2 regions of the Comamonas sp. w2-DMI genome follow, and region 1 is predicted to be linked to the other one. Evidence: predicted binding sites of a transcription regulator. Region 1 holds the regulator's gene; the other holds the start of a gene.

Evidence for each region. The regulator sigma-54, encoded in region 1, starts transcription at its own class of promoters, with help from an activator protein. The targets are predictions, from matches to a motif close to TGGCANGNAANCTGCTTT.
Region 2: urtA (urea ABC transporter substrate-binding protein) is a predicted target of sigma-54. The motif match lies at 7,243-7,260, and genes of this name have one in related genera.

Annotation. Positions count from the first base shown of each region.
Region 1 covers NZ_JBANEL010000007.1:189,140-204,516, reverse strand. Annotated here, with positions in the region: gene V8Z74_RS10120 (HpcH/HpaI aldolase family protein) at 1-425, shown strand, start outside; gene V8Z74_RS10115 (2-hydroxy-3-oxopropionate reductase) at 451-1,341, shown strand; gene V8Z74_RS10110 (4-oxalocrotonate tautomerase) at 1,498-1,686, opposite strand; gene V8Z74_RS10105 (4-oxalocrotonate tautomerase) at 1,764-1,952, opposite strand; gene V8Z74_RS10100 (cysteine-rich CWC family protein) at 2,001-2,216, opposite strand; gene V8Z74_RS10095 (malate synthase G) at 2,445-4,637, opposite strand; gene V8Z74_RS10090 (LysR family transcriptional regulator) at 5,579-6,514, shown strand; gene V8Z74_RS10085 (DUF2214 family protein) at 6,674-7,120, shown strand; gene argS (arginine--tRNA ligase) at 7,202-8,911, shown strand; gene V8Z74_RS10075 (SPOR domain-containing protein) at 8,934-9,659, shown strand; gene V8Z74_RS10070 (thiol:disulfide interchange protein DsbA/DsbL) at 9,833-10,483, shown strand; gene lptA (lipopolysaccharide transport periplasmic protein LptA) at 10,595-11,254, shown strand; gene lptB (LPS export ABC transporter ATP-binding protein) at 11,260-12,024, shown strand; gene V8Z74_RS10055 (RNA polymerase factor sigma-54) at 12,031-13,647, shown strand; gene V8Z74_RS10050 (aspartyl/asparaginyl beta-hydroxylase domain-containing protein) at 13,735-14,658, opposite strand; gene V8Z74_RS10045 (DUF711 family protein) at 14,833-15,377, opposite strand, start outside.
Region 2 covers NZ_JBANEL010000027.1:43,736-59,112, forward strand. Annotated here, with positions in the region: gene V8Z74_RS21910 (urease accessory protein UreD) at 446-1,276, opposite strand; gene urtE (urea ABC transporter ATP-binding subunit UrtE) at 1,288-1,980, opposite strand; gene urtD (urea ABC transporter ATP-binding protein UrtD) at 2,035-2,910, opposite strand; gene urtC (urea ABC transporter permease subunit UrtC) at 2,907-4,088, opposite strand; gene urtB (urea ABC transporter permease subunit UrtB) at 4,220-5,821, opposite strand; gene urtA (urea ABC transporter substrate-binding protein) at 5,920-7,191, opposite strand; gene V8Z74_RS21940 (DUF4198 domain-containing protein) at 7,384-8,103, opposite strand; gene V8Z74_RS21945 (TonB-dependent receptor) at 8,123-10,141, opposite strand; gene V8Z74_RS21950 (urease subunit gamma) at 10,444-10,746, shown strand; gene V8Z74_RS21955 (HupE/UreJ family protein) at 10,791-11,390, shown strand; gene V8Z74_RS21960 (urease subunit beta) at 11,404-11,709, shown strand; gene ureC (urease subunit alpha) at 11,709-13,427, shown strand; gene V8Z74_RS21970 (GNAT family N-acetyltransferase) at 13,443-13,916, shown strand; gene ureE (urease accessory protein UreE) at 13,931-14,452, shown strand; gene V8Z74_RS21980 (urease accessory protein UreF) at 14,436-15,161, shown strand; gene ureG (urease accessory protein UreG) at 15,158-15,377, shown strand, end outside.

The DNA.
Region 1 (15,377 bases):
TGCGCGCGCTGCTCTACGGCGGCGCCGACTACCCCGCGCATGCCAACGACACCATCGTGACCTTCGCCATGATCGAGACCGCGCAGGCACTGGACAACCTCGACGCTATCATGGGCGTGGAAGGGCTGGACGCGGTCTACATCGGGCCCAGCGACCTGTCGCTGTCCCTGGGGTGCAGGCCGGTGTTCGACGGGCTGGATCCGAAGGCGCAGCAGGCCGTGGACCATATCCTGGAGCGCGCCAAGGCGCACGGCATTGTGGCCGGCATCCACAACGGCACGCCCGAAAGCGCGCTGGGGCGGATTGCCCAGGGCTTCCAGTTCACCACCGTGAGCTCCGACGCGCGGCTGATGGCCGCAGGCTCGCAACAGATCCTGCAGACCATGCGCGCGAGCGCCCCGGCGCCCGCTCCGGACTCGTATTGAAATGCCTCAACTTCAAGGACAAAACATGAAGCTCGGATTTATCGGCCTCGGCATCATGGGCGCGCCGATGGCGCTGCACCTCATCAACGCTGGCCACACGGTCTACGTGAGCGCGGTCCGCCGCGTGCCCGATGCGATCAAGGCCTCGGCCGCCATTCCCTGCGCCACGGTGCAGGAAGTGGCCCGCAACGCCGAAGTCATCTTCCTGATGGTGCCCGACACGCCGGATGTCGAGTCCGTGCTGTTCGGCGACAACGGCGTGGCTGCGGCGCTGGAAGGTGCCGGCGGCGAGCGCAAGATCGTCGTGGACATGAGCTCGATCTCGCCCATGGCGACCAAGGCCTTCGCGAAGAGGATCAACGCGCTGGGCGCAGACTACATCGATGCGCCGGTGTCCGGCGGCGAGGTGGGCGCCAAGGCGGCCTCGCTGACCATCATGTGCGGCGGCGAGCCGGCGGTGTTCGAGAAGGTGCGGCCGCTGCTCGAGAAGATGGGCAAGAACATCACCCTGGTCGGCGGCAACGGCGACGGCCAGACCACCAAGGTTGCCAACCAGATCATCGTCGCGCTGAACATCGCGGCCGTGGGCGAGGCGCTGGTGTTCGCGAGCAAGGCCGGAGCCGATCCGGCCAAGGTGCGCGAGGCGCTGATGGGCGGCTTTGCGTCCAGCCGCATTCTCGAGGTGCACGGCGAGCGCATGATCAAGCGCACTTTCGCGCCGGGCTTTCGCATCGCCCTGCACCAGAAGGACCTGGGCCTGGCGCTGCAGGGCGCGCGCGAGCTGGGGCTGGCGCTGCCGCAGACCGCCGGCGCCGCGCAGCTGATGCAGGCCTGCGCCGCCCATGGCGATGACCAGCTGGACCACTCCGCGCTGGTCAAGGCGCTGGAGCTGATGGCGGACCACGAGATCGGCTGAGGCCGCATCCCGCTTCGTCCTCGAAGGAAGGTTGCCCACGCTCCCCCTGCGTGGGGACGCTGCCCTTGCGCGAGGGGCGGCCATTCATCTTGTGGCGGCCCGCCGATAAAAAAAGCAGCTTTCAAAGCTGCTTTTTTCATGGGGCGCGTGCCCGCTCTACTGGCGCTCGGACCAGAGCTTGCCGCCGGTGGCCCAGTCGTGGCGCTTGATGTCGGTGATGATGATGTCCACCGATTCGGGCGAGCCGCCGAGCACTTCCACGCTGACGCGCGTGATCTCTTCCACGAGCTTGCGCTTTTGCTCGACAGTGCGGCCTTCCATCATTTCGACGTGGTAGGTGGGCATGGTTTCTCCTTGGATGCGTTGGGCGTTTGAAAAGCGGTTGCGTTGCCGATGATATCGGTACGGCAGCGGCTCTTGCCTTATGCCTGCTCGGACCAGAGCTTGCCGCCCGTGGCCCAGTTCTCGCGCTTGACGTCGGTGATGATGATGTCCACCGACTCGGGGGCGCTGCCCAGCACTTCGGAGGTCACGCGCGTGATCTCCTCGACCAGCTTGCGCTTTTGCTCGACGGTGCGGCCTTCAAACAGTTCGACGTGATAGGTGGGCATGAGGTCTCCTGAAACAGATTGTGGAATTCGGTGGCGTCCGCCGCTGGCTCACGCGGCGGAAGGCGGCGGTTCATCGCCGGGCTGGCGGCGGCCGCAGGCCGGGCAGATGCACGCCTTGCCGCGCTGCGCCTCGGGGACGCGGGCCAGCGCCTGCCGCGGGATCTCGGCCCGCATGCACCAGCAGCTTTCGGCCGGCAGGCCGGCCGCAATGGCGCACCGGTTGGGCTGGCCGCATAGCGGGCAGTGGCTGGCATCGAGGCTCATGGCAGGTTCCTGGACTGGTGCTGTGAAAGCGCCAGTGTAGGCGGCTCGTGGACCGGCCGCAGCGCCAGGAAAAATGCACTCGCAAGAACCCGTTATCAGGGCGCTGGGAGTGCATTTCCATAGCTGGCTGCGCTGGTGAGCCAAGGATTTGAGGTGGATTTTGAATGGAAGTCCTTGGCTGTCCAGTGCAAGCTGCTCATGTTTTTGCATGAGCAGCCGGCTGGCGGATCAGGCGCCGGCCTTGACCTTCAGGCGCCAGGCGTGCAGCAGGGGCTCGGTGTAGCCGGAAGGCTGTTCCTTGCCCTTGAACACCAGGTCCAGCGCGGCCTGGAAGGCGGCGCCGTTGGGGTTGGCCACCAGGCTCTTGTAGGCGGGGTCGCCGGCGTTCTGCTCGTCCACCACCTTGGCCATGCGCGCAAAGCTGTCGCGCACCATGGCTTCGGTCACGATGCCGTGCTGCAGCCAGTTGGCGATGTGCTGGCTGGAGATGCGCAGCGTGGCGCGGTCTTCCATCAGGCCCACATTGTGGATGTCGGGCACCTTGGAGCAGCCTACGCCCTGGTCGATCCAGCGCACCACGTAGCCCAGGATGCCCTGGACGTTGTTGTCCACTTCCTGCTGCTTCTCGGCGTCGCTCCAGTGGGGGTTGGTGGACACGGGCACCTGCAGGATGGCGTTGAGCAGGTTGTCGCGCTCGGCGTCGGCGTCGGTCTTTTCCAGCTCCTTCTGCACTTCGGCCACGTTGACCTGGTGGTAGTGCAGCGCGTGCAGCGTGGCGCCGGTGGGCGAGGGCACCCAGGCGGTGTTGGCGCCGGCCTTGGGCTGGGCGATCTTCTGCTCCAGCATGGCCTTCATCAGGTCGGGCATGGCCCACATGCCCTTGCCGATCTGGGCGCGGCCGCGCAGGCCCAGGCCCAGGCCGACCAGCACGTTGTTCTTCTCGTAGGCAGGCAGCCAGGCGCAGCCCTTCATGTCGGCCTTGCGCACCATCGGGCCGGCATACATGGCGGTATGCATCTCGTCGCCGGTGCGGTCCAGGAAGCCGGTGTTGATGAAGGCCACGCGGGCGGGCGCGGCGGCGATGGCGGCCTTCAGGTTCACCGAGGTGCGGCGCTCCTCGTCCATGATGCCCAGCTTGACGGTGTTCTCGGGCAGGCCCAGCAGCTTCTCGACGCGGCCGAACAGCTCGTTGGCGAAGCCGGCTTCGGCGGGGCCGTGCATCTTGGGCTTGACGATGTAGACGCTGCCGGTGCGCGAGTTGCGGATGCCGTTGGCGCCGTTGCCCTTGAGGTCATGGATGGCGATGGCCGTGGTCACGACGGCGTCCATGATGCCTTCGGGGATTTCCTTGCCTTCCGAACCCCACAGGATGGCGGGGTTGGTCATCAGGTGGCCCACGTTGCGCACGAACATCAGCGAGCGGCCGTGCAGCTTCAGGGGCTTGCCGTCGGCGCCGGTGTACTCGCGGTCGGCGTTCAGGCCGCGGGTCACGGTCTTGCCGCCCTTCTCGAAGGATTCGGTCAGCGTGCCCTTGAGGATGCCTAGCCAGTTGCTGTAGCCCAGCACCTTGTCCTCGGCGTCCACGGCGGCCACGGAGTCTTCCAGGTCCAGGATGGTGGACAGCGCGGCTTCCACCACCACGTCGGACACGCCGGCCGCGTCGGAGCTGCCGATGGGCGTGGACTTGTTGATGACGATGTCGATGTGGATGCCGTTGTTCTTCAGCAGCACCGACTTGGGCGCGGCGGCATCGCCCTGGTAGCCCACGAACTTGTCGGCGTCCTTCAGGCCGGTCTTGCTGCCGTCCTTGAGCGTCACCACCAGCTTGCCGCCTTCGACGGCGTAGGCGGTCGCATCCTTGTGCGAACCGGCGGCCAGCGGCACGGCCTGGTCCAGGAAGTTGCGGGCGAACTCGATGACCTTGGCTCCGCGCACGGGGTTGTAGCCCTTGCCCTTTTCGGCGCCGCCTTCTTCGCTGATCACGTCGGTGCCATACAGCGCGTCATACAGCGAGCCCCAGCGGGCGTTGGCGGCGTTTAGCGCATAGCGGGCGTTCAGGATGGGCACCACCAGCTGCGGGCCGGCCTGGACGGCCAGCTCGGCGTCCACGTTCTCGGTCGTGGCCTTGGCGCCCTTGGGCGACTCGACCAGATAGCCGATGGTGGTCAGGAACTGGCGGTAGGCCGCCATGTCGGTGATGGGGCCGGGGTTGGCCTTGTGCCAGGTGTCCAGCTCGGCCTGCAGGCGGTCGCGCTCGGCCAGCAGGGCGGCGTTCTTGGGAGCCAGGTCCGCGACGATTTCGTCAAAGCCCTTCCAGAAGGCCTCCTGGTTCACGCCGGTGCCGGGCAGCACTTGCGTGTTCACAAAGTTGTACAGCTCGGTGGCGACTTGCAGGCCGTGGACTTGAGTGCGATCAGTCATTGGAAACCTCGGATGGATACTTTGTCTGTTGGAGATATCTATATCTAACGCGCTGCACATGCCCAGCATGGGCAGCTTGTTCCGGCACTGTATTTGAATTATTCGAGTACGTAAATATTCAAAAAAGTTGGAAACTAATGATATTTAAGTAACTAATCATCGGGTATTTGCGGATGCAGGCTCCGCTCCCCGGCCAGTGGGCGCATGCCCTGCAGACACTGCTTCCATCGGGCCGGCTCCTATGGCTCCCCGTGCTCGCGGATCGTGCCGCCGATACCTGAACGTCATGCCCGGGGCTGCAGCCGCGATGCCGTGCCGACAGGGCCGCCAAAGAGGCCGGCTTGGTATTTCCATGGGATTGCCGTATCCGGGCCCATCGCACAATGGATACGGGCAATGCAGGCTTGCTGCGGAAGTAGGGGCCGACTCAGCAGGCTGTGGCGGCTCACTTTGTTGCTGTTTGTATCGCCGCCCGCGCGTATCGGCCGTCCGGCCGGCCCTGCGGGAGCGTGCATGGGGCAGGGGAATGCCCCAAAGGCCGAGTGCATTGCTCGAAATCTGTATGTCAGACCAAGGAGGTGCGGGCGCCAAATGATTGTCGCTGTTGAGAAAAATGCGGCAGCTCCGGCCGGATAGGCCTTGCTGCATGACTGGACGCGTCAGGCTTGTGCAAATTTTTATATTTAGGTATATAAATTCACAAATTTCTAACTAACTCATGACTTGTGGGTAAAAATAGACGAAAAATGCGTTTCATATGACAGTGCGTCGAAATTTCTGCTTTTCAACAAGATGCGGAAATTGATAGCGCCTGACGCCCGAGTTAGAAGAAATAAAGAATAAGTTATCCCTGAAATAAAGGCTGCTTGTGCGGTATGCGCTCTTGAATCAATAGCGCATGCTTTGTGCAGGAGACAAGAAAGAACCATACAGGAGCAGTCATGGACAAGCTCAAAGCATTTGAGTCTTTTGTATCAGTGGCGACGCGCGGCAGCCTGACGGCGGCCGCCAAGGCCGAAGGCGTGGCGCCGGCCATCATGGGGCGGCGCCTCGATGCGCTGGAAGAGCATCTGGGCGTCAAGCTCATGGTGCGCACCACGCGCCGCATCTCCCTGACGCACGAAGGCAGCGCCTTCCTGGAGGACTGCCAGCGCCTGCTGTCCGACGTGGCCAATGCCGAGGCCAGCGTCTCGGCCGGCGGCGTCAAGGCCACGGGCCATCTGCGCATCACGGCGCCGGCGGGGTTCGGCCGCCGCCATGTGGCGCCGCTGGTGCCGCGTTTTCGCGACCTGCATCCCGAGGTGACGATCTCGCTGAACCTGTCCGACCGCGTGGTCGACCTGGCCGGCGAAGGCTTCGACTGCGCGGTGCGCGTGGGCGACCTGCCCGATTCGGCCCTGGTCAGCGTGCGCATTGCCGACAACCGCCGCCTGTGCGTGGCCACGCCCGGCTATCTGGAGCGCCGCGGCATTCCCCGCCATCCCAGCGAACTGACACAGCACGACTGCCTGACCCTGTCCAGCGATGCCTCGCAGACGCGCGGCTGGGCCTTCCGCATTCCGCATCCCGAAAGCGGCACCAGCGAAGTCGTGCATTTCAAGCCCGGCGGCCCGCTGGACTGCTCGGACGGCCAGGTGCTGCACGACTGGTGCCTGGGGGGCTGGGGCATTGCCTGGCGCAGCACCTGGGAGGTGGAGTCCGAGATCGCCGCCGGCCGCCTGGTGCCGGTGCTGGAGGAGTTCGCGGCGCCGCCCAACGGCATTTTCGTGATCTTTCCCCAGCGCAAGCACATGCCGCTGCGCGTTCGCATGTGGATCGATTACCTCAAGCACCACTACGACCAGCCCGATTTCTGGCGCACCGGCCCCGAGAGCTGACCTCTGCGACCACGGCCCCTTGAAGGGCGGTTTGGCTTGCGGCCGCCGATGCAGCCGGTTGCGCAGGCGCAAAGGCGCACGAATGGGGTCGGGCGCCTTTGCCTGGGCCGCGGCTCCTGTGCGATAGTGTGGCGCACCTGCAGCATCTACAGACAAACCATGACGCTTGAAGCCGTATTGGCCAGCCTTCACCTGCTGGCGATCCTGACCTTGGTGGTTTTTGTGACCAGCCAGGCGGCGCTGTGCCGCAGCGAATGGATGAATGCCGCGGTGGTGCAGCGCCTGGCGCGGCTCGATGCCATCTACGGCATCGTTGCCGTGCTGCTGTTGCTCACCGGTCTGGCCCGCCTGTTCTGGGGCGTCAAGGGCCTTGCCGGCTATACGGGCTCGCCCCTGTTCCATCTCAAGATGAGCCTGTTCGTCGTCGGCGCGCTGCTGTCCATCAAGCCCACCCTCGCGTTCCGGCGCTGGAAACGGGCGCTGGACGCCTCGGGCCAGCTGCCTTCCGAGGACGCCATCGCCCAGACCCGCCGCTGGGTCATGTGGCAGGCCCATGTGATCCCCGTGATCGCCGTGGTCGCCATCTTCTGGGCGCGCGGCATGTAGCGGCAACGCGCTGTGGCCCGTGCACCGCGCAATTGCCCGTTGGCCGCAGCATGGATGCGGGCGCCCACGTAAAATCGCCCGATGCTCTCCGTCAAACAGGAATTGCTCGCGGCCCTGGCTGCCGAGCTCGAAACACTATCGCCCGGCGCCGGCGCACGCGCTGCGTTTGAAAATCCCAAGGTGGCAGCCCATGGCGACTTCGCCTGCACGGCGGCCATGCAGCTGGCCAAGCCCCTGAAGGCCAATCCGCGCGCACTGGGCGAACAGCTCAAGGCCGCACTCGAAGCCACGCCGGCCTTCCGGCAATGGGTGGATGCCATCGAGATCGCCGGTCCCGGCTTTCTGAACATCCGCCTCAAGCCCGCCGCCAAGCAGCAGGTGGTGCGCGAAGTGCTCGCTGAAGGAGCCAGGTTCGGCTACCAGGCCGACCGCGGTGAAAACATCCTGGTCGAATTCGTCTCGGCCAATCCCACGGGCCCGCTGCACGTGGGCCACGGCCGCCAGGCCGCTATCGGCGACGCCATCAGCAACCTCTACGCCACCCAGGGCTGGAAGGTGCACCGCGAGTTCTACTACAACGACGCGGGCGTGCAGATCGACACGCTGACCAAGAGCACGCAGCTGCGCGCCAAGGGCTTCAAGCCCGGCGACGCATGCTGGCCCACCGATCCGGAGAATCCGGAATCCAAGAAGTTCTACAACGGCGACTACATCGCCGACATCGCCCAGGCCTTCCTGAACAAGGAAACCGTCAAGGCCGACGACCGCGAATTCACAGCCAACGGCGATGTCGAGGACTACGACAACATCCGCCAGTTCGCCGTGGCCTACCTGCGCAACGAACAGGACAAGGACCTGCAGGCCTTCAACCTGCGCTTCGACCAGTACTACCTGGAGTCCAGCCTCTACACCAACGGCTATGTCGAGGACGCGGTGCAGCGCCTGATCGCCAACGGTCATACCTACGAGCAGGACGGCGCGCTGTGGCTCAAGTCCACCGACTACGGTGACGACAAGGACCGCGTGATGCGCAAGTCCGACGGGCACTACACCTACTTCGTGCCCGATGTGGCCTACCACATCCAGAAGTTCAAGCGTGGCTTCACCAAGGTCGTCAACATCCAGGGCACGGACCACCACGGCACCATCGCCCGCGTGCGCGCCGGCCTGCAGGCCGCCGATGTGGGCATTCCCGCCGGCTATCCTGACTATGTGCTGCACACCATGGTGCGCGTGGTGCGCAATGGCGAAGAGGTCAAGATCAGCAAGCGCGCGGGCTCCTACGTCACGCTGCGCGACCTCATCGAGTGGACCAGCAAGGACGCGGTGCGCTTCTTCCTGCTCAGCCGCAAGCCCGACACCGAGTACACCTTCGACGTGGACCTGGCCGTGGCCCAGAACAACGACAACCCCGTGTACTACGTGCAGTATGCCCATGCGCGGATCCAGTCCGTGCTGCGTGGCTGGCAGGAGCAGGGGGGCGCGGGAGTCGAAGCCCTCCAGGACGTGGACCTGTCGGCGCTGGAAGGCCCGCAGGCCCAGGCCCTGATGCTGATGCTGGCCAAGTACCCCGAGATGCTGACGGCCGCCGCCGAAGGCAATGCGCCGCACGACGTGACCTTCTACCTGCGCGACCTGGCATCGAGCTACCACAGCTACTACGACGCCGAGCGCATCCTGGTCGATGACGAAAAGGTCAGGCTGGCTCGCTTGGCCCTGGTCGCCGCCACGGCCCAGGTGTTGCACAATGGTCTGGCCGTGCTGGGTGTGGACGCACCCGAGCGCATGTAATCGACACTGCGATAAGCGACTTATGAAGAAACAGCAACGTGGCGGCACCATCCTGGGGCTCATCTTCGGCATGATCATCGGCCTGGGCGCTGCGCTGGCCGTCGCCGTGTATGTGACCAAGGTGCCGGTTCCGTTCCTGAACAAGGGCGGCAACAACACGGACCGCGATGCGGCAGAAGCCGAACGCAACCGCAACTGGGACCCGAACGCGCCGCTGCAAAGCAAGGCGCCGCTGCCCCCGGCCGTGGCTCCGGCAGCCCCAGGCGCAAACGAGCCGGCGCCCGGCACCGCCGCACCGGCCATCGTGCAGCCGCCAGCCGTGGCCGGCGGTACGCCCGCGGTGCCGGCCGTGCCTGCGGTACCTGGCACGCCGGCCGCAGGCCATGGGGCGCCGTCCTCCACGGACCCGCTGGGCGACCTGGTGCGCCAGCGCTCCGCCGCCGCCGACAAAGCCGACAAGGCCAAGGCGGAAAAGGACAAGGCAGCGCAGGCGGCCCAGGCCGCCGAGAGCGGCTTCAACTACTTCGTCCAGGCCGGCGCCTTCCGCCGCCAGAACGAAGCCGAGGCCCAGCGCGCCAAGCTGGCCATGCTGGGCTGGGAAGCCCGCATCAGCGAGCGCGAGCAGAACGGTATCACCGTCTTTCGCGTGCGCGTAGGCCCGTTCACCAAGCGCGACGATGCCGAGCAACTCAAGGGCAAGCTCGACGGCGCCGGCGTGGAATCGACACTGGTGCGGGCGGCAAAGTAGCGTTGCCTCCTGAGCCGCTGCGCGGCTTCCCCTAGCCAGGCGCCCTCAAGGGGAACGACGGCCTTTACTGCGGGCGGTTCTTGCTTTGGGTGTGCCAGTTTGGTGCGCTGGTTGAACTTTTGTGAGGCAGGCGCCTCAGATATTGCAGACTTGAACTCAAGGAGTTTGTTGAGATGAAACGCCGCAATTTTTCCCTGGCCGCTTCGGCTGCCGCTGCCAGCGCCCTGACGCTGGGCACCTCCGCCAGCTGGGCCCAGGCCGCCGCGCCCAAGGAAGGCAAGGACTATGTCAAGCTGGCCAAGCCAGCCCAGGTCAGCGCACCTGCCGGCAAGGTCGAGGTGATCGAATTCTTCTGGTACAACTGCCCGCACTGCAATGCCTTCGAGCCCCAGTTTGCGGCCTGGAAGAATGCGGCGCCGGCCGACGTGGTCGTGCACCGCGTACCAGTGGCTTTCAATGCCTCCTTCGTACCCCAGCAAAAGCTCTACTACACGCTGGAAGGCATGAACCTCGTGAACACCATGCATGCCAAGGTGTTCCATGCCATCCACGTGGAGCGCATCAACCTGTCAAAGGAAGACCAGATCTTCGACTGGATGGGCAAGCAGGGCGTGGACATGGCCAAGTTCAAGGAGATGTTCGGCTCCTTCTCCGTGGCCAACCAGGTGCGCAAGGCCACGCAGCTGCAGCAGGAATATGATTTGGAAGGCGTACCCGCTCTGGGCGTGGCCGGCCGCTACTACACCGATGGCACCAAGGCCGGCAACATGACCAATGTGCTGCGCGTGGTGGACCAGCTGATCGCCTCCAGCCGCAAGGCCTGATTCACCAAGCTGCGCCAGCGCTTTGCAGACAGCCCGCCGTTGTGCGGGCTTTTTTCTGGCGGGGTCCGGACCAAGGGTGTGACTACAATGTATGCAAGAAACGTGCCCTCCATGACCAAACGACTTTCCCCCCTCGTGCTGGCAGCGGCCCTGGCCGCCTTTGCCGGCATGGCGCAGGCCGAAAAGGCCGACAGCGCCAAGCCCATGAACATCGAAGCCGACGCGCTGCGCCACGACGAGCTGGCGCAGACCAGCGTCTTCACCGGCAATGTGGTGATGACCAAGGGCACCATCGTGCTGCGCGGCGCCCAGCTGGACGTGCGCCAGGATGCCGAAGGCTACCAGTACGGAGTGGTCAAGGCCGAGCCGGGCAAGCGCGCCTTTTTCCGCCAGAAGCGCGATACCGAACGCGGCCAGCCCGATGAATTCATCGAAGGCGAGGGCGAAACCATCGAGTACGACGGCAAGGCCGATATCGTCAAGTTCATCCGCCGCGGCGAGATGCGCCGCTACCGTGGCGGCCAGCTCAGCGACGAGGTGACGGGCTCGATCATCGTCTACAACAATATCACCGACGTCTACACCGTCGACGGCCAGAAGACCAGCGGCGGGCTGCCCAGCTCCTCGGTGGGCCAGGGCGGCCGCGTGCGCGCCGTGATGGCGCCCAAGGAAGGCACGCCGGGCGCGACCCCGGGGGCCGCGGCCAAGCCGGCCGTGCCTGCCGGCGAACCCCTGCGCCAGAGCCTGACCATCGGCGGCGAGAAGAAATAATGAGCATGGACAGCAGCAACGCCGTGGCCGAAAGCCGTCTGCAGGCCCGGCACCTGGCCAAGTCCTATGGCAGCCGCAAGGTGGTCAAGGATGTCTCGCTTTCCGTCCAGAAGGGCGAAGTCGTGGGCCTGCTGGGCCCCAACGGCGCGGGCAAGACCACCTCGTTCTACATGATCGTGGGCCTGGTGCGCAGCGACGGCGGGCAGATCTTCATCGACGAGCATGACGTCAGCAACATGCCTATCCACCAGCGCTCGCGCCTGGGTCTGTCCTATCTGCCGCAGGAGGCGTCGATCTTCCGCCGCCTCAACGTGGAAGACAACGTGCGCGCCGTGCTCGAGCTGCAAAAGGACGAGCAGGGCAAAAATCTGACGCGCGAAGTGATCGAGGAGCGGCTGACCAGCCTGCTCAAGGAGCTGCGCGTCGACCACCTGCGCCAGTCGCCCGCGCTGGCGCTGTCCGGCGGCGAGCGCCGCCGCGTGGAGATCGCCCGGGCCCTGGCCACGCAGCCGCGCTTCATCCTGCTGGACGAGCCGTTTGCCGGCATCGACCCCATTGCCGTGATCGAGATCCAGCGCATCATCGGCTTCCTCAAGGACCGCGGCATCGGCGTGCTCATCACCGATCACAACGTGCGCGAGACGCTGGGCATCTGCGACCACGCCTTCATCATCAGCGACGGCCATGTGCTGGCCGAGGGCACGCCCGAGGAAATCGTGGACAACGCCGACGTGCGCCGCGTGTACCTGGGCGAGCACTTCAGGATGTAGGCGTCCATGAAGCCTGGCCTGTCGCTGAGGGTCTCCCAGCATCTGTCGCTCACGCCGCAGCTGCAGCAGTCCATCCAGCTGCTGCAGCTGTCCACGCTGGAGCTGGCGCAGGAAGTGGAGCAGATGCTCAACGACAATCCGTTTCTCGAACGGGAGACGGAAGGCGAAGCCGATGCTCACGAAGCAATAGCTGCCAGCGCCAATGAATCCTTGATTGCAGATGAATTTCGCTCTGAGAATTCGGAATACCAGGCGCAAGCAGCTTCCGAATTCATAGCGGAACCCGCACCCGCCGAAACTCCGCAAACGCTGGAATGGAACACCGGCGGCAATGACGGCCCGGACGACGGCGACGCCGGCGGTCTGGACGGGGAATGGGGCGGCGAGGGCAGCAGCGAATGGGATATCTCTGCAGCCCCGGCGGCCAAGGGCCGCCAGGCGGATGACGAAGAAAACGACGCCATCAGCCTGGCGTGCGAGCATGAAAGCCTGACCGACCATCTGCACCGCCAGGCGCTGAGCCTGCACCTGGGCGCGGAAGACCGCGCGGCGCTGAGCTTTCTGATCGAATCGCTCAACGACGACGGCTACCTCGAGGAGCCGCTGGCAGAGCTGGCCGCCGGCCTGGCCGGTGGCGACCTGGAAGAGCGCGAGGAGCTGGAGCAGCGCTTTGCCATCGCGCTCAAGCTGCTGCAGAGCCTGGAGCCCGCCGGTGTGGGGGCACGCGATCTGGCCGAATGCCTGCAGCTGCAGTTGCGCGACCTGCTGCAGCAGGCCGAGGACGAAGGCACGACGCCCGCGCGCCTGTCCCTGCTGCAGCTGGCGCAATCCATCTGCGCCCAGCCCATGGACCTGCTGGCCCGGCGCGATGTGCGCAAGCTGGCCGGCCTGTGCGGCGCGCGCGAGGAAGCGCTGCGCGAGGCCATGGCCCTGATTGCGCGCCTGGAGCCGCGCCCGGGCAGGCGCTTTGCCAATGTGGAGCGCCAGATCGTGGTGCCGGACGTCATCGTGCGCCCGGTGCGCGCAGGTGCGGGCCGCGTGGAGTTTGCGGTGCGGCTGAATCCGGACGTCATGCCCCAGCTCAAGGTGCACGACGTCTATGCGGGCGTGCTGCGCCGCCACCGCGGCGAGGAAAGCCACGGCCTGCTGCAGCAGCGCCTGCAGGAGGCGCGCTGGTTCATCAAGAACATCCAGCAGCGCTTCGACACCATATTGCGTGTGTCCGAAGCCATCGTGGAGCGGCAGAAGAACTTCTTCGTGCATGGCGAGCTGGCCATGCGCCCGCTGGTGCTGCGCGACATCGCCGATGCGCTGGGCCTGCACGAGTCCACGATCAGCCGCGTGACCACGGCCAAGTACATGGCCACGCCCCAGGGCACGTTCGAGCTCAAGTACTTCTTCGGCTCGGGCCTGGGCACGGAGACCGGCGGCAGCGCGTCCAGCACGGCGGTGCGCGCGCTGATCAAGCAGTTCGTCGATGCCGAGGACCCCAGGAAGCCGCTGTCGGATGCCAAGCTGGCCGACATGCTCAAGGAACAGGGCATCGAATGCGCGCGCCGCACCGTGGCCAAGTACCGCGAGCAGCTCAAGATCCCGACCACGACCTTGCGCAAGGCGCTGTAAAAAAACCGCCTCTGCAGCGCAGGGCGGTTTTTTGGCGGGCCCGGGATCGGGCCCTCGGCGGCGCAGCGCGCGCAGGCCTTCAGCGCGTCAGCTCGGCACAAGCCACCAGATGAGCAGGGCCAGCGCGGCCAGCATGAGGCCGAACTTGGTGATCTTGTAGACCGTCTTGTTCCAGGCCTTGAAGCGGCGGCGGTACTGGCCCATGTAGAACGAGATCTTGAAGATGCGGCTGATGAAGCCGCGCGGATCGCCTTCGTTGTTGGGCGAGCTGGCCGCGGCCACCACGTTCTTGCCCAGCCAGTGGTTGAGCCACTGCGCGAAGCGGTTGGTCATGGGCCGCTCCACGTCGCAGAACAGCACGATGCGGTTGCCCTCGCTGCGGTTCTCGGCCCAGTGCATATAGGTCTCGTCGAAGATCACGCCCTCGCCCTCGCGCCAGCTGTAGGGCTGGCCGTCGACCTCGATCATGCAGCGGTCGTCGTTGGGCGCCAGCACGGCCAGGTGGTAGCGCAGCGATCCCGCATACGGGTCGCGGTGCAGGTTGAGCTTGGCGCCCGGCGGCAGCTCGGCGAACATGGCCGCCTTCACGCTGGGAATGGACTTGACCAGGGCCGTGGTCCTGGGGCACAGCTCCATGGCCGAGGGGTGGGCATCGCCGTACCACTTGAGGTAAAAGCGCTTCCAGCCGGTCTTGAAGAAGGAGTTGAATCCGGCGTCGTCGTTGTTGGCGGCGGCCTTGATCTGCATGTTCTTGTGCAGGTTGACGGCTTCCTCGCGGATCTCGCGCCAGTTGGCCTGCAGCGGTGCCAGCTCGGGGAAGGTGCTGGTGGGCAGGTAAGGCGTGCGCGGCACCTTGCTGAACATCAGCATGAAGACGTTGAACGGTGCCGTGAACGTCGAGTGGTCGAACAGCTGGCGCAGCACCTTGTGCCGGACCTTGCCGCGCAGGTGCATGTACAGCCCGCAGCCGAAAAAGAGCAGCACCAGTGCCAGGACGATGATTTTTGCCATAACCCCGGATTTTACCGATCACCTCCAGCAGGGACATGGGGCAGATCAAGTTGCCTTTGAGATGGGCGCGCTCCAAGCCAGGGACGGCCGGCAAGGGCCGTCCCGCAGCAGGGGCTGCTCCTGCAAAGGCCGTCGTCCTCCTTTAGGGGGAAGGCGCAAAGCGACTCGGGGGAATCAAGGTAATGCCAGCACGGCGCAGTTGCACAGGTCCGCGCTCTCGAAGGCCGTGCGGTCGCCGGCCGCCAGCCCGGGCACGGGGAACAGCCGCACCGTCAGCGGCTTGTTGAGGCGGAAGGCCATGGTGCCGGTGTCGCGCATGACGGCGGCGATCTGCTCTGCGCTGCTGTCGCCGGGAATGGGCACGGTGTCCAGTCCAATGCCGCAGACGCTGCTGTAGGTCAGCAGGGCGCGGATGTCGAACTCGCCGTCGAGGCTGGCCCGGGCCAGGCCCTCGTCCTCGGTGACGGCCAGCATCAGGCCGCTGAAGCCTGTCTGCGTGACGCCGGCCACCGACTTGAACACCCGCGTCAGCAGCGCCGAGGCTTCCACGGTGCCGCTGGCGCCGAAGTAGGGCACGCCCAGCAGCCGGTAGACATCGACCATGGAGGCGCAGAACCTGGACGGCGCGGCCGAGGTGTCCATGCCCGCGACAAGCCAGCCATCGGCCAGCGCCACCCGGTCGGCGCAGTGCTGGATGGCGGTGGCATGTTCGGTGAGCG
Region 2 (15,377 bases), on a different contig from region 1:
CGCTCCGACGCGCATGCCACCCCGCAAACGCCCCGCCACAGGCGCAGCCAGAAGGGGGTTGCACGGGCCATCGCTTCGCTCGGCCCCAGTGAACTGCCGAGCGAAGCGATGGCACGTGTGGCTGTTGGGGTTCCCTTCTGTCCGTGCCGAGAAGCACAGGGCGCGGGGCCGCATGCGCGTCGGAGCGCGCATGCTTCGTGGTCTGACTTGCTGCGGTTGTTTGAGCGGAGCGCGCCTTGGCGCGCGGAGTCGAGTTCCGCAGCAGGCCCCGCGCCCGAGCATCACAGGTTGCCCCAGCGCCTGCGGCGCTGGGGTCACGGACAGCAGGGTCGCCTTTCTTTGCTACTTTCTTTGTCGAAGCAAAGAAAAGTAGGTCGCCCGCCGGGGCGAAATCCCGGCCTCCGCCCTCCGCAGGAAGCCCGTCATTGGACTCGAACCAATGACCTCACATCGCCCAAATCCGCGGCATCCCTCCCGCCAGCCGCCAGAGTTGGCTACGCCACAGCGCCCAGGCGCTTTTCCAGAAGACCATGGCCGGCTCCACCACCGGCGCCAGCGCACGCAACACCACCATGTGGTCGTTGGGTGCGGTCACGCCGGCCAGCACATCCGGGGGAGCGGCCTGCAGCAGTTCGTGCGTGACCTCCAGCAATGCCTCGCGCTGCGCCCGGGGCAAGGGCGTGCCGCTGGCGAAGACCAGGCTCGCCAGGCAGCGCCGGCCGGCCAGGCCCAGGTCGCCGTCGAGCAGCAGGTGGTCGTGCGCCGCGATCACGCCGCGCTCCAGAAAGTGCCCCGGCCATTCCAGGTGCTGGGTGAAGCGGCCCTGCTCGAAGGGCTGGCCGGCCAGCGGCAGGCCCAGGGCCGTCACGTCCCAGGCCAGCAGCTGCGCGCCTTCGGCCAGGTCCAGCTCCAGGTGGTTGACCGCGTCGCAGGCGTTGTAGGCAATGGCTTCCAGCGGCAGCCATTCCAGCCGCGCGCCGGGCGCCAGGCTGAGCCGCGTGCGCTGCAGCGCCGGCTGGCCCAGGCTCTTGTAGAAGCGCGTGGCGCCCGGCGTGGTGACCAGCGCGTGCGCGCCCTCGCCCACGCGCACGGCGATGTCGAGCACGTCGCCGCCGACCAGGCCGCCCGGCGGATGCACCAGCACGTTGTGGCAGATGCCCGGCCCCTCCGGGTACAGGCTCTTGAGCACGCGCAGCGGCCCGTCGTGCGTGAAGTGCACGGCCGTCCTGCCCTGTTGCGCGCGGTAGTCGAGGTTCAGTTGTGCATGCCAGCCCATGGGCACCGATCTTAGATCGCCACCAGGCGCTGGATGCCCTTTTCCTGCATCTCGCTGCCCGGCCCGCTGGCGATGACCTCGCCGCGCTCCATCACCACGTAGTGGTCGGCCAGTTCCTCGGCGAAGTCGTAGTACTGCTCGCACAGCACGATGGCCATGTCGCCACGGTTCGCCAGCATGCGGATGACGCGGCCTATGTCCTTGATGATGCTGGGCTGTATGCCTTCGGTGGGCTCGTCGAGGATGAGCATGCGCGGCCCTGGCGCCAGTGCGCGGGCGATCGCCAGCTGCTGCTGCTGCCCGCCCGAGAGGTCGCCGCCCCGCCGGTGCAGCATTTGCTTGAGGACCGGGAACAGCTCGTACAGCTCGCCGGGGATGCGCGTGCCCGCCGGGCTGTAGGCCAGGCCCATGCGCAGGTTCTCTTCGACCGTCAGGCGCGCGAAGATCTCGCGGCCCTGCGGCACATAGCCTATGCCGGCGCGCGCGCGCTCGTAGGGCGTGCTGCGCACGATGTCGCGGCCCTGCCATTGGATGCGGCCACTCTTGATGGGCACCAGGCCCATCAGGCTCTTGAGCAGCGTGGTCTTGCCCACGCCGTTGCGGCCCAGCAGCACGGTGATCTGGCCGATCTCGGCCGTCAGGTTCACGTTGCGCAGGATGTGCGAGCCGCCGTAGTACTGGTGCAGGTTCTGAACTTCAAGCATTTTTGGCCTCTAGCCCTTATGTATCAATCGCAAGCAGCTATTGTTTTTGAATCATCAACGCCCGAGGTATACCTCGATCACGCGCTCGTCGGCCTGCACCTGGGCCAGCGGGCCTTCGGCCAGCACGGCGCCGTCGCACAGCACCGTGACCTTTTCGCTGATGGTGGCGATGAAGCCCATGTCGTGCTCCACCACCATCAGCGAGTGTTTGCCCTTGAGCGTGAGGAACAGCTCGGCCGTGCGCGCGGTCTCCTCGTCGGTCATGCCGGCCACGGGCTCGTCCAGCAGCAGCAGCCTGGGCTCCTGCACCAGCAGCATGCCTATCTCCAGCCACTGCTTCTGGCCGTGGCTCAGCAGCCCGGCCTGGCGCGTGACGCTGCCGGCCAGGTGGATGGTGTGCAGCACCTCGGCGATGCGGTCCTTCTGCGCGCCGTTGAGGGCAAAGCGCATGGACGCGGCCACGCCCTTGTGCGTCTTCAGCGCCAGCTCCAGGTTCTCGAACACCGTGAGCTGCTCGAACACCGTGGGCTTCTGGAACTTGCGGCCTATGCCCATGGCGGCGATCTGCGGCTCGTTGTAGCGCAGCAGGTCGATGGTGGAGCCGAAGAACACCGTGCCGCGGTCGGGCCGGGTCTTGCCGGTGATGATGTCCATCATCGTGGTCTTGCCCGCGCCGTTGGGGCCGATGATGCAGCGCAGCTCGCCGGGCGCGATGTCGAGATTCAGGCCATTGATGGCCTTGAAGCCGTCGAAGCTCACGTGCACGTCCTCCAGGTAGAGGATGCGGCCGTGGGTCACGTCCACCTCGCCGGCCACCACGGGCCGCGCCATGCTGGCGCTGCGCCCGCCGGATTCGGTGCGGTGCCCGCTGCGGTGTTCGCGGTAGTGCTGCAGGCGCTCGCTACCCGCTTCCATCAGGTCGGGCGTCATGCCAGTGCCTCCTTGACAGGCGTACTCTTCAACGCTGCCGATTGCGCGCGGCGCCCGGCGCGCCAGTCGCGGATCTGCTGCGGCAGGCGGATCAGGCCGCCGGGCATGAACAGCGTGACCACGATGAACAGCGCGCCCAGCACGTACAGCCACGACTCGGGCGCGGCCACGGTGAGCCAGCTCTTGCCGCCGTTGACGGCAAAGGCGCCGATGATGGGGCCGACCAGGCTGGCGCGCCCGCCCACGGCCGTCCACACGGCCATCTCGATGGAGTTGCCCACGCTCATCTCGCCGGGGTTGATGATGCCCACCTGCGGCACGTAGAGCGCGCCGGCCAGGCCGCACATCATGGCCGAGATGACCCAGACCGAGAGCTTGTAGGGCAGCGGGTTGTAGCCGCAGAACATGGTGCGCGACTCGGCATCGCGCACGGCCTGCAGCACGCGGCCGTACTTGCTGCGGATCAGCCAGCGCGAGAACAGGAAGCAGCCCAGCAGCGCCAGCCCCGACAACGCGAACAGCAGCACGTGCATGGACGGGGTGTTCAGCGAAAAGCCGAGAATGCTCTTGAAGCCCGTGAAGCCGTTGTTGCCGCCAAAGCCCGTTTCGTTGCGGAAGAACAGCAGCATGGCCGCATAGGTCAGCGCCTGGGTGATGATGGAGAAATACACGCCCTTGATGCGCGAGCGGAAGGCGAAGTAGCCGAACACGCCGGCGATCACGCCCGGCACCAGGAACACCAGCAGCACCGTGGCCGTGAAGCTGCCCGACAGCGCCCAGTGCCAGGGCAGCTGCTTCCAGTCCAGGAAGCCCATGAAGGCGGGCAGCGCGCCCGGCCCCGCGGCCTCGCGCATCAGGTGCATGCCCATCACATAGCCGCCCAGCGCGAAGAACAGCCCGTGGCCCAGGCTGAGGATGCCGGTGTAGCCCCAGATCAGGTCGATGGCCAGGGCCACGATGGCGTAGCACATGAGCTTGCCCAGCAGCCCCACCAGGTAGTCGGACAGGTGCAGCGGGTGGCCCTCGGGCACCCACAGGTTCAGGGCCGGCGCCACCGCGCAGACCACGATGAGCGCGGCCAGGAACACGGCCCAGCCCCGGGCGCCAAGCAGGGGCTCGGGAGCGGGCAGTGCCGTGGGCGGCATGGTTGCGCGAAAAACAGGTGGAGCAGTTGTCATATCCATGATCCCGGGCACAACGTTTGAAAAGATCGGCTCTCGACAGCGACGGCGAGCAAAGGCCGCCCTGCAGCGAGGCTGTCGTCTCCCTTCCAGGGGGAAAGCGCAAGGCGCTTCAGGGGGTAGTCCATCTATGCCTCGGCGCTGCGGCCCTTGAGGGCGAAGATGCCTTGCGGACGTTTCTGGATGAACACCACGATGAACAGCAGCACGGCGATCTTGGCCAGCACCGCGCCCGTCCATCCTTCGAGCAGCTTGGACAGCACGCCCAAGCCCAGGGCCGCATACACCGTGCCCGCGAGCTGGCCCACGCCACCCAGCACCACGACCAGGAAGGAGTCGACGATGTAGTTCTGGCCCAGGTCCGGCCCCACGTTGCCGATCTGGCTCAAGGCGCAGCCGGCCAGGCCCGCGATGCCGGAGCCCAGCGCGAACGCATAGGTGTCGGTGCGTGCGGTGTTCACGCCCACGCAGGACGCCATGGCGCGGTTCTGCGTGACGCCGCGCACGAACAGGCCCAGCCGCGTCCTGGCGATCATGAAGGCCACGGCGCCCAGCACCGCGAAGGCGAAGGCGATGATGGCGATGCGGTTGAACGGCAGCGTGAGATTGGGCAGCAGCATGACGCCGCCGCTCATCCACGCGGGGTTTTCCACGCCCACGTTCTGCGCGCCGAACAGGCTGCGCACCGATTGCTGCAGCACCAGGCTGATGCCGAAGGTGGCCAGCAGCGTCTCCAGCGGGCGGCCGTAGAGGAAGCGGATCACGCCGCGCTCCAGCACCGCGCCCACCAGAGCCGCGGCCGCGAAGGCCACGGGCACGGCCACGACCAGGTACCAGCCGAACAGGCCTGTAGGCAGCCAGCGCTGGAACAGCACCTGCACCAGGTAGGTCGCGTAGGCGCCGATCATGATCAGCTCGCCATGCGCCATGTTGATCACGCCCATCAGCCCGTAGGTGATGGCCAGGCCCAGGGCCGCCAGCAGCAGCACCGAGCCCAGGCTCAGGCCGCTGAAGACCGCGCCCAGGCGCTCGCCCCAGGCCAGCGATTCGGCAATCGCCGGCAGCGCGGCCTGGATGGCCTTCTGCACTGCGGGGTCGGTCTCGTCGGCCAGGCGCTGGTTCAGCAGCAGCTGGGTCTCCGGCGTCTTGAGCTGCGCCAGCTGCCGCACCGCCCGCAGGCGCTGCGCGGCGTCGTCGCTGCCCAGCAGGCTGGCGGCGCGGGCACGGCCCAGCAGGGCCTTGACCTGTTCATCGCTCTCGCCGGCCAGGGCCTTGGCGATCAGGGGCAGCCGGGCGGCATCGGGCTCGGCCGCCATCTGCCGCGCGGCCTTGCGGCGCTGCTGCACGTCGCTGCTGGAAAGCGCCAGCGCGGCCTGCGCGGATTCGATCACGCCGCGCAGGTAGTTGTTGTTGACGACTTCCTCGGCATCGGCAGGCAGCGTGGCGGCTGCGCCGGTGGCGGGGTCGGTGGCGCGATCACCCTGGACGACATAGGCCTTGCCGCCGGCGGTGCGCACCGCGTCATCGGCCAGGGCCTGCAGGTAGGCGGCAGTCCTGCCAGTGGGGCCGCCCGCATCGGGCGCCAGCACCGCGGCGTTGATGGCCGCGGCGCGCGCGTCGTTGTCCTCGGCCGCCGCCATGGCAAAGGCCTGCTCGGCGGTCAGCGCGTGGCTGTGCAGGGACAGCAGCAGGCCCAGTGCACTCACCCATGCCAGGTGCAGGATTTTCATAGTCAAAACCACCTCCAGCGCTTACCCATCAAGCGCCAGCAGCTATCATTTTCATAGATACCACCCGGCCAACACCGCGCCGGCCGGGCGGTGCGCCATCAGGAACTGCTCTTGCCGTCCGGCTCGTCCTTCTTCTTGTCGTTGCCTTCGATGAACGGGCTCCAGGGCTGGGCCTTGACCGGGCCCTTGGTCTTCCAGACCACGCTGAACTGGCCGTCGGCCTTGATCTCGCCCACCATCACGGGCTTGTGCAGGTGGTGGTTCTTCTCGTCCATCTTCACGCTGAAGCCGTCGGGCGCGGTGAAGGTCTGGCCGGCCATGGCGGCGATGACCTTGTCGGTATCGGTGCTCTTGGCCTTTTCCACGGCCTGCTTCCACATGTGGATGCCGATCCAGGTGGCCTCCATCGGGTCGTTGGTCAGCGGCTTGTCCTTGTGGCCGGCGATGCCCTTGGCCTTGGCGTAGTCGCTCCACTGCTTGATGAAGGCCGTGTTGGTGGGGTTCTTCACGCTCATGAAGTAGTTCCATGCGGCCAGGTGCCCGACCAGCGGCTTGGCGTCCACGCCGCGCAGTTCCTCCTCGCCCACGCTGAACGCCACCACGGGCACGTCCTTGGCCTTGAGGCCGGCATTGCCCAGCTCCTTGTAGAAGGGCACGTTGGAGTCGCCGTTGATGGTGGAGATCACCGCCGTCTTGCCGCCGGTGGAGAACTTCTTGATGTCGGCCACGATGGTCTGGTAGTCGCTGTGGCCGAAGGGCGTGTAGGTCTCGAGGATGTCGGCGTCCTTCACGCCCTTGGACTTGAGGAAGGCGCGCAGGATCTTGTTGGTGGTGCGCGGGTACACGTAGTCCGTGCCCAGCAGCACGAAGCGCTTGGCACCGCCGCCCTCTTTGCTCATCAGGTACTCGACGGCCGGAATGGCCTGCTGGTTGGGCGCGGCGCCGGTGTAGAAGACGTTCTTGGACAGCTCCTCGCCCTCGTACTGCACGGGGTAGAACAGCAGACCGTTGTTCTGCTCGAATACCGGCAGCACGGACTTGCGCGACACGCTGGTCCAGCAGCCGAAGACCACGGCTACCTTGTCCTGCGTGATCAGCTGCTTGGCCTTCTCGGCGAACAGCGGCCAGTTGGAGGCCGGGTCCACCACCACGGGCTCGAGCTTCTTGCCCAGCACGCCGCCCTTGGCGTTGATGTCGTCGATGGCCATCAGCACCGTGTCCTTGAGCACGGTCTCGGAGATGGCCATGGTGCCCGAGAGGCTGTGCAGCACGCCGACCTTGATGGTGTCGGCCGCCCGGGCCTGGGTGCCCAGCCCCAGGCCCAGAGCCAGGGATGCAGCCAAAGTGGTGAGGGATCCGCGACGATTCATTTCAGAACTCCAACGACGTTTTGCTCGGTCACTATCGACCGCAGTCGTTGAAACGCAATTACCATGCCATGGCGTCCCTGCCCTGGCTGCACCCTTTTTGGCAGGACCTGGCCGCGCCCTCTGCACCACCGCAGTGCCCGCGCACCAGAACAGGACTGGAGCCGGGTGCGGACTGCAAGCCCATGCCCCATTTCAATGCGCGGCAAAGCGCAGCAGGTATTCGTAGCTGTTCTCGGTGGTGCGCGCATCGCCCTGCACCGGCACGCGCAGGATGGCCTGCAGGGTATTGGTGCCCGGCGCCGGCACCACGCTGGCCATGCCCTGTGCGTCGCTGGTCACTGGCGAGCCATGCTCGCCCCAGCTCAGCCGCACGCCGGCGCGGGGCCGGCCGTCCAGCAGCACCAGCACCTTCAGCGGCTGGCCCGCCTGGGGCGGGCGGCCCTGCAGGGGCACCAGCTCGAACATCTGGCCCAGGGGCTTTTGCAGCACCGCGCCCCACTGCACCACGGTCTTGTGGAACTTGCGCGCATGCACGCCGCGCACGGCGCCGGGGTTGCGGTCCATGGGCAGGGGTTGCATCTGCGCGTCGCCGCCCGGGGTGCTGAAGAAGCCGTTGTCCAGCTCCACGGCAATCAGCGCGGCCCGCGCATCGGGCCTGATGCGGATGCCATCGGACAGGCGCTGCACCTCGCTGGCTACCGGCCGGCCGCGCAGGTCGTAGGCATGCACGCGCTGCAGCTTGGCAGGGTCGAAAGGCTCGACCTGGCCTTCGTGGCCGCCGAACTGCATCACGTAGCCGCCTTGCGCGTCGAGCTCCAGCCACACGTTATGGGCCTGGGCGGTGCCGGCCAGCAGCAGTGCGCCGCAGGCCATGGCGCGCAGCGGGATCGAAAGGCTTGGGATAGGCAACATCAAAGTCCTCTTTTCAGATTCAGAGCGAGACCTGCAAACCCAGCTGCAGCGTGCGCGGCGCGCCGGGCGCCACCAGGCGCTCGCCGCCGATCAGCACTGTGGTGCTGGCATAGCGGGCATTGCCCGCATTGCGCAGCCACAGGCTGAGAGTGGCGTTGCGGGCCACGCCGGCGGGCAGGCGGTATTGCAGGCCGAGGTCCGCCCAGTGGTAGGCGCCGGCCCATTCGGTGTTGGCCGCATTCAGGGCACTGCGGCCCACGTGGCGCAGCACGGCGTGCACGGTCAGGTCGGCGCGCGGGCTCCAGCGCGCATGCACGGTGCTGGTGGTGCCGGGCACGCCGCTGACCTGGCGGCCGATCAGAGCGGCATCGGCGTTCTGCGTGACCCGCGAGCGCGCGCGGCCCCAGGCCCATTCGATATGCCAGTCGCTGCGCGGCAGCCAATGCAGCTTCAGCTCTGCGCCCTGGCGCAGCGTGGCGCCGAAGTTCTCGTACTCGCCCGGCGCCGTGTTGCGGATCTCCTGGCTCGACGTGATGCCGTAGACCGCGGCATCCACCAGCCACCGCGCCGAGGGCTTCCACTGCAGGCCCAGCTCGGTCTGGCGGAAGATGTTGGACTCCAGCTCGCGCGCACCCAGCGCGTATTTGGCAAAGTCGCTGGGCAGGGCAAAGCCCTCGGCCCAGCTGGCCCGCAGCGCCATGCTGGCGCCAAGTTGCGCCGACACGCCCAGCTTGGGGCTGGCATGGCTGCGGCTTGCCATGCGGCCGCAGGGATCGTCGCCGTCTTCCGGCCCCAGCGGGCGGCAACTGCCCGTGAAGCGATCCCGGCGCAGCGCGGCCGTGGCCTGCAGCCAGTCGTTGGCCTGCCAGCCGGCCTGGCCGTAGGCCGCGGTGTTGACCAGCTGCGTGCGGCGGTCGTCCAGCGCCGGCCCGATGCGCCGCCGCGCATCCACGCCATCCCAGTAGCCGTAGTCGGTGGATTCGCGCACCTGCTCCAGGCCCAGCATCCAGTCCAGCGCGCCGCCGCCCAGCGCGGCCTTGCCGGCCAGGTTCAGGCCCGCGCCGCGCACGCTGCGCTCGTAGTCCTCCTCGCGCTGCATCCAGCGGCCGGCGCGCGGCCGGGTAAACCAGCGGGTGAACTCCTGCCGCGTGCCATAGGCAAAGCCCAGCAGGCGGGTGCCGCCGCCCAGGTCGTAGCCGGCATCCAGGCGCAGCGTGCCGAAGCGCTTGCGCGAGCCGTCGCCGACCACCCGCGCATCCTGGCCCTGCGGATCCTGCCGCCACTGCGCCTCGGTCAGGTAGCCGGGCGAGTCGCCGCGGGCCTCGTGCCAGCGGCCGGACAGGGCTACATCCAGTCGCGGCGTCACGCGGTGCTTCCAGGAGCCGCTGAGCGTGCTGCGCGAAAAGCCGGCATCCGGCCGCGCGCCGTCGCCGCGCACCTGCTGGGCCGCGAGGTTGAGCTGATCGCCCGACTCCAGCGTCTGCCCGATGGCCAGTTGCGTGTCGAGCAGGCCGTGCGAGCCTGCGGTCACGTCGATGTCGCGGTAGCTGCCGCTGCGGCGCGTGCGCAGCTCGATCAGCCCGGCACGGTTGTAGTTGCCCTGCAGCACCGACGTGGGGCCTCGGTGCACGGCAGCCTGCTCCAGCTCCAGCGGCACGACCACGTTCAGGTCGAAGTAGCCGTCGGCGTGCGACATGGCCTCGTTCAGCGGTATGCCGTCCAGCGTGGCGGCAATGTCGCCGCCGTGGCCGCCGCCGGCAAAGCCGCGCAGCACCACGGCATTGGCCACGCCGTTGATCTGGTAGCTGGTGACATGCATGCCGGGCACCTTGCTCCACAGCGACTCCAGCTCCTGCACGGGCTGCTCGCGCACCTGCTCGCCGTCCAGCGTGGTCACCGAAAACGGCTGCTGCGCGGCGTCCAGCGCCTGGCCCTTGACGGTGATGGCGGGCAGCTCGGCAGGAGCCTCCTGGGCCATGGCCACGAGACCCAGCTCCCACAGGAGCCCGCAGCAGGCAAGGCGTGGTTTCAAAGGCATGGAATGCTCCCCCGATTTTTTTGGAGCCCATGCCGTGCAAGCTTCATGCCATCGATACTGCACCGCAATGCACCGTCAAATGCACCACAAGAAGGCATCGGCCGTTCAGGACAAGGTGCACCAGACGCGGATGCACCACAAATGCGCAGCCATCTGCATTTTTCCATTCACGCACCAGGCCGGCGCACTGGCATGGCAATTGCTTCGGTCCTGTACCATGCAACTCACACCGCGCGCGCCCGGCTGGCTTCCTGGCTTTCCGAGCCACAGGGCTCACGTCTTCCAGCATCGAGTGAAACACCATGGAACTCACACCGCGTGAAAAAGACAAGCTGCTGATCTTCACGGCCGCGCTGCTGGCCGAGCGCCGCAAGGCGCGCGGCCTCAAGCTCAACTATCCCGAGGCCGTGGCCCTGATCAGCGCCTACGTGATGGAGGGCGCGCGCGACGGCAAGAGCGTGGCCCAGCTGATGAGCGAGGGCCGTACCGTGCTCACGCGCGCCGACGTGATGGAGGGCATCGCCGAGATGATTCCGGACATCCAGGTCGAGGCCACCTTCCCCGACGGCACCAAGCTGGTCACGGTGCACGAGCCGATCGTTTAAGGTTTTTTCGCTCTTCAACCCTTACCCATCAAGCGTCAACAGCTATGAAAAAGATAACAGCCATCGCTCTCGCCGCCCTGCCTGCCCTGCCCATCGCCGCGCTGGCCCACAGCGGCAGCCAGGCGCACACGCACGGCCTGCTGGACAGCTTCATGCAGGGCCTGGCCCATCCGTTCACCGGACTCGACCACCTGGCCGCGATGCTGGCCGTGGGTGTGTGGAGCGCATTGACCGTCACGCCGGCCTGGCGCGCGCCGGCGGCCTTTGTGGCATTGCTCGTGGCCGGTGCGCTGGCAGGCTTTGCCGGGCTGTGGGTGCCGGGCGTGGAGCCCATGATCGCCGCCTCGGTGCTGGTGCTGGGCCTGCTGGTGGCCGTGCAGAAGCAGATGCCCTGGGTGCTGGCCGCCACGTTGGCGGGCGTGTTCGCGTTCTTCCATGGCGCAGCCCATGGCTACGAGCTGGCGGGCGATACCGGCCTGACGGCCCTGGGCGCGCTGGCCGGCATGGCGCTGGGCTCGGCGGCCCTGCATGTCGCCGGCATGGCCCTGGGCCATGCCGTGGTGCAGCGCCACCGCTGGCTCGCGCGGCTGGCCGGCGCGGCCACGGCCCTGCTCGGAGCCTTCCTGCTGACCCGCCTGGCCTGAGCGGAGGTGCGCCATGATCCCCGGTGAACTGTTCATCGACGACGGCGAGCACGTCCTCAACCCCGGCCGCCGCACCGTCACGCTGGTGGTGCACAACGCCAGCGACCGGCCCATCCAGGTGGGCTCGCACTACCACTTTGCCGAGACCAATGCCGGCCTGGCCTTCGACCGCGCCGCGGCGCGCGGCATGCGCCTGAACATCGCCTCGGGCATGGCCGTGCGCTTCGAGCCCGGCCAGCAGCGCACGGTGGAGCTGGTCGACATCGCCGGCGACCGGCAGATCCACGGCTTTCGCGGCCTCGTGATGGGAGCACTCTGATGGCCACGATGAACCGGCGCGCCTACGCCGAGACCTATGGGCCCACCACCGGCGACCGCGTGCGGCTGGCCGACACCGACCTCGTCCTCGAGGTGGAGCGCGACTTCACGCTGGCTGCGGGCGGCTATGGCGAGGAGGTGAAGTTCGGCGGCGGCAAGACCATCCGCGACGGCATGGCGCAAAGCCAGCGCAGCCGTGCGCAAGGCGCCATGGACACGGTGCTGACCAACGCCCTCATCATCGACCACTGGGGCATCGTCAAGGCCGACATCGGCCTGAAGGACGGGCGCATCGCCGCCATCGGCAAGGCCGGCAACCCCGACACGCAGCCGGGCGTGGACATCGTCATCGGCCCGGGCACCGAGATCATCAGCTGCGAAGGCAGCATCGTCACGGCCGGCGGCATAGACACCCACATCCACTTCATCGCCCCGCAGCAGATCGAGGAGGCGCTGACCAGCGGCGTGACCACCATGATCGGCGGCGGCACGGGCCCGGCCACCGGCACCTTCGCCACCACCTGCACGCCCGGCCCCTGGAACCTGGAGCGCATGCTGCAGGCGGCCGATGCCTTTCCGATGAACCTGGGCTTCCTGGGCAAGGGCAATGCCAGCCAGCCCCAGGGCCTGCACGAGCAGATCGCGGCCGGCGCCATCGGCCTCAAGCTGCACGAGGACTGGGGCAGCACGCCGGCGGCCATCGACAACTGCCTCACCGTGGCCGAGGACACCGACACCCAGGTCGCCATCCACACCGACACGCTCAACGAAAGCGGCTTCGTGGAGGACACGGTGGCCGCCTTCAAGGGCCGCACCATCCATACCTTCCACACCGAGGGCGCGGGCGGCGGCCATGCGCCCGACATCCTCAAGGTGGTGGGCGAGGCCCATGTGCTGCCCAGCTCCACCAACCCCACACGCCCCTACACGGTGAACACGCTGGACGAGCATGTGGACATGCTCATGGTCTGCCACCACCTGGATGCCGGCATCGCCGAGGACCTGGCCTTTGCCGAAAGCCGCATCCGCAAGGAGACCATCGCGGCCGAGGACATCCTGCACGACATCGGCGCGATCAGCATGTTCAGCTCCGACAGCCAGGCCATGGGCCGCGTGGGCGAAGTGATACTGCGCACCTGGCAGACCGCGCACAAGATGAAGCAGCAGCGCGGCGCCCTGCCCGGCGACAGCGCTCGCAACGACAACTTCCGCATCAAGCGCTACATCGCCAAGTACACCATCAACCCCGCGATCGCCCACGGCATCAGCCACGAGGTGGGCAGCCTGGAGGTGGGCAAGTGGGCCGACATCGTGGTCTGGAAGCCGGCCTTCTTCGGCGTCAAGCCCAGCTGCATCCTCAAGGGCGGGCTGATCGCCATGGCCGCCATGGGCGATCCCAACGCCTCCATCCCCACGCCCCAGCCCGTGCACTACCGGCCTATGTTCGGGGCGTTTGGCGGCGCGATCGCCAAGACCTCGCTGACCTTCGTCTCCCAGGCCGGCCTGGCGGCGGGCATAGGCCAGCGCTTCGGCCTGCGCAAGCGGCTGTCCGCCGTCAAGGGCATACGCGGCGTGCAGAAGCGCCACATGGTCCACAACGACCTGGCGCCGCACATGGAAGTGGATGCCCAGACCTATGTGGTGCGCGCCAATGGCGAGCTGCTGACCTGCGAGCCCGCCAGCAGCCTGCCGATGGCGCAGCGCTATTTCCTGTTTTGAAGCGATGATGGAACGATGAAGCTGCATTTCACCCTCGACCCGGCGACCGATCCGCGCGTGCTGGCCTTCCTGCAGGAGCACCTGGACGACATGCACCGCATCTCGCCGCCCGAAAGCGTGCACGCGCTGGATGCGAGCCAGCTGCGCCAGCCCGATATCCGCTTCTGGACCGGCTGGGCGCAGCACGAAGCCGGGCCGGCCCTGGTGGCCAGCTGCGCGCTCAAGCAGCTGGATGCCGGCCATGTCGAACTCAAGACCATGCGCGTGGGCGCGGCCTACCGCGGCTCCGCGGCGGCCCAGCAGGTGCTGGAGCATGCCCTGGCCCAGGCCCGCGCCATCGGCGCCACGCGCATCAGCCTGGAGACCGGCACCGAGGCCTTCTTTACACCGGCCCGGCGCTTCTACCAGCGCAACGGGTTCGTGCCCTGCGAGCCCTTCGGCAGCTACCATCCGGACCCGAACAGCTGCTTCATGACGCTGGCGCTCTGACCCTCTTTGCTCACATGCTGCAAGTCTCCAAATGCCTTCTCGCCGGCCAGGGGCTGGCCCCCAGCCTGCTCAAACGCGCCGCCTCGGTGGAACTGGACTGGGATGTGCGCCAGAAAAGCCGCTTCGCCGCCACCGACAGCCAGGGCCGCGAACTGGCCGTCTTCCTGCCACGCGGCCAGGCCGTGCGCGGCGGCGACGTGCTGGTGGCCGAGGACGGCTCGCTGATCCGCGTGCTGGCCGCGCCGCAGAAGGTGCTGCACATCACGGCCTGCGCCGAGCACGGCAGCCCCTTCGACCTGATGCGCGCCGCCTACCACCTGGGCAACCGCCATGTGCCCATCGAGCTGCAGCCCGACCACCTGAAGATCGAGCCCGACCATGTGCTGGCCGACCTGCTGCGCAGCATGCACATGACCGTGGTCGAGGCCGAGCTGCCCTTCGAGCCCGAAGGCGGTGCCTACGGCGGGCATGTGACCAACGACGGACACAGCCACCATCACCACGGCCATGGGCATCACCATGAGCACGGCCACTGAAGCCCCGCCGGGCATGGCCTCGGCCACGCTGCTGCAGCTGATGTGGCTGGCCTCGCCGGCGCTGCCCATCGGCGGCTTTTCGTACTCCGAAGGGCTGGAGGCGGCCGTCCATGCCGCCCACGTCACCACCGAGGCGCAAGCCGCCGGCTGGCTGGTGCAGCAGCTGCACCTGACCCAGGCGCGTGGCGACATGGCGGCCATCGCCCAGGCCCTGCCCGCCTGGCTGGGCGGCGACGTACAGCGCGTGCAGCAGCTCAACGGCTGGGTGCTGGCCACGCGCGAGACCAGCGAGCTGCGCCTGCAGACCGAGCAGATGGGCCGCTCGCTGGCCGACTGGCTGCGCAACCAGCACACGGCCGATGCCGGGCGCAGCGCGCAGATCCGGCAGCTGGCGGCGCTGTCGGGCCAGCGGCCGAGCTACCCCATCGCCTTTGCCCTGGCCACCGCCTTCACCGGGGCCGTGGCGCAGCAGGCCCTGCTGGCCTATGCCTTCGGCTGGGCCGAGAACATGGTGCAGGCCGCGATCAAGGCCGTGCCGCTGGGCCAGAGCGCGGGCCAGCGCATCCTGGCGCGCCTGGCCCGGGAAATCCCCGCCGCCGTGGCGCACGCCGAATCCCTGCCGGACGATGCGCGCCAGGCCTTCTCGCCCCTGCTGGCCATTCTCTCGGCCCGGCACGAGCACCAATACTCACGCCTCTTCAGATCATGACCTCTGCACTGCACCACATTCCCCGCCGCACCAAGAAGCTGCCGCCGCTGCGCGTGGGCATAGGCGGGCCCGTGGGCTCGGGCAAGACCACCATCCTCGAGATGCTGTGCAAGGCCATGCGCGACAAGTGGGACCTGGTCGCGATCACCAACGACATCTACACCAAGGAAGACCAGCGCCTGCTGACCATCAGCGGCGCGCTGCCGCCCGAGCGCA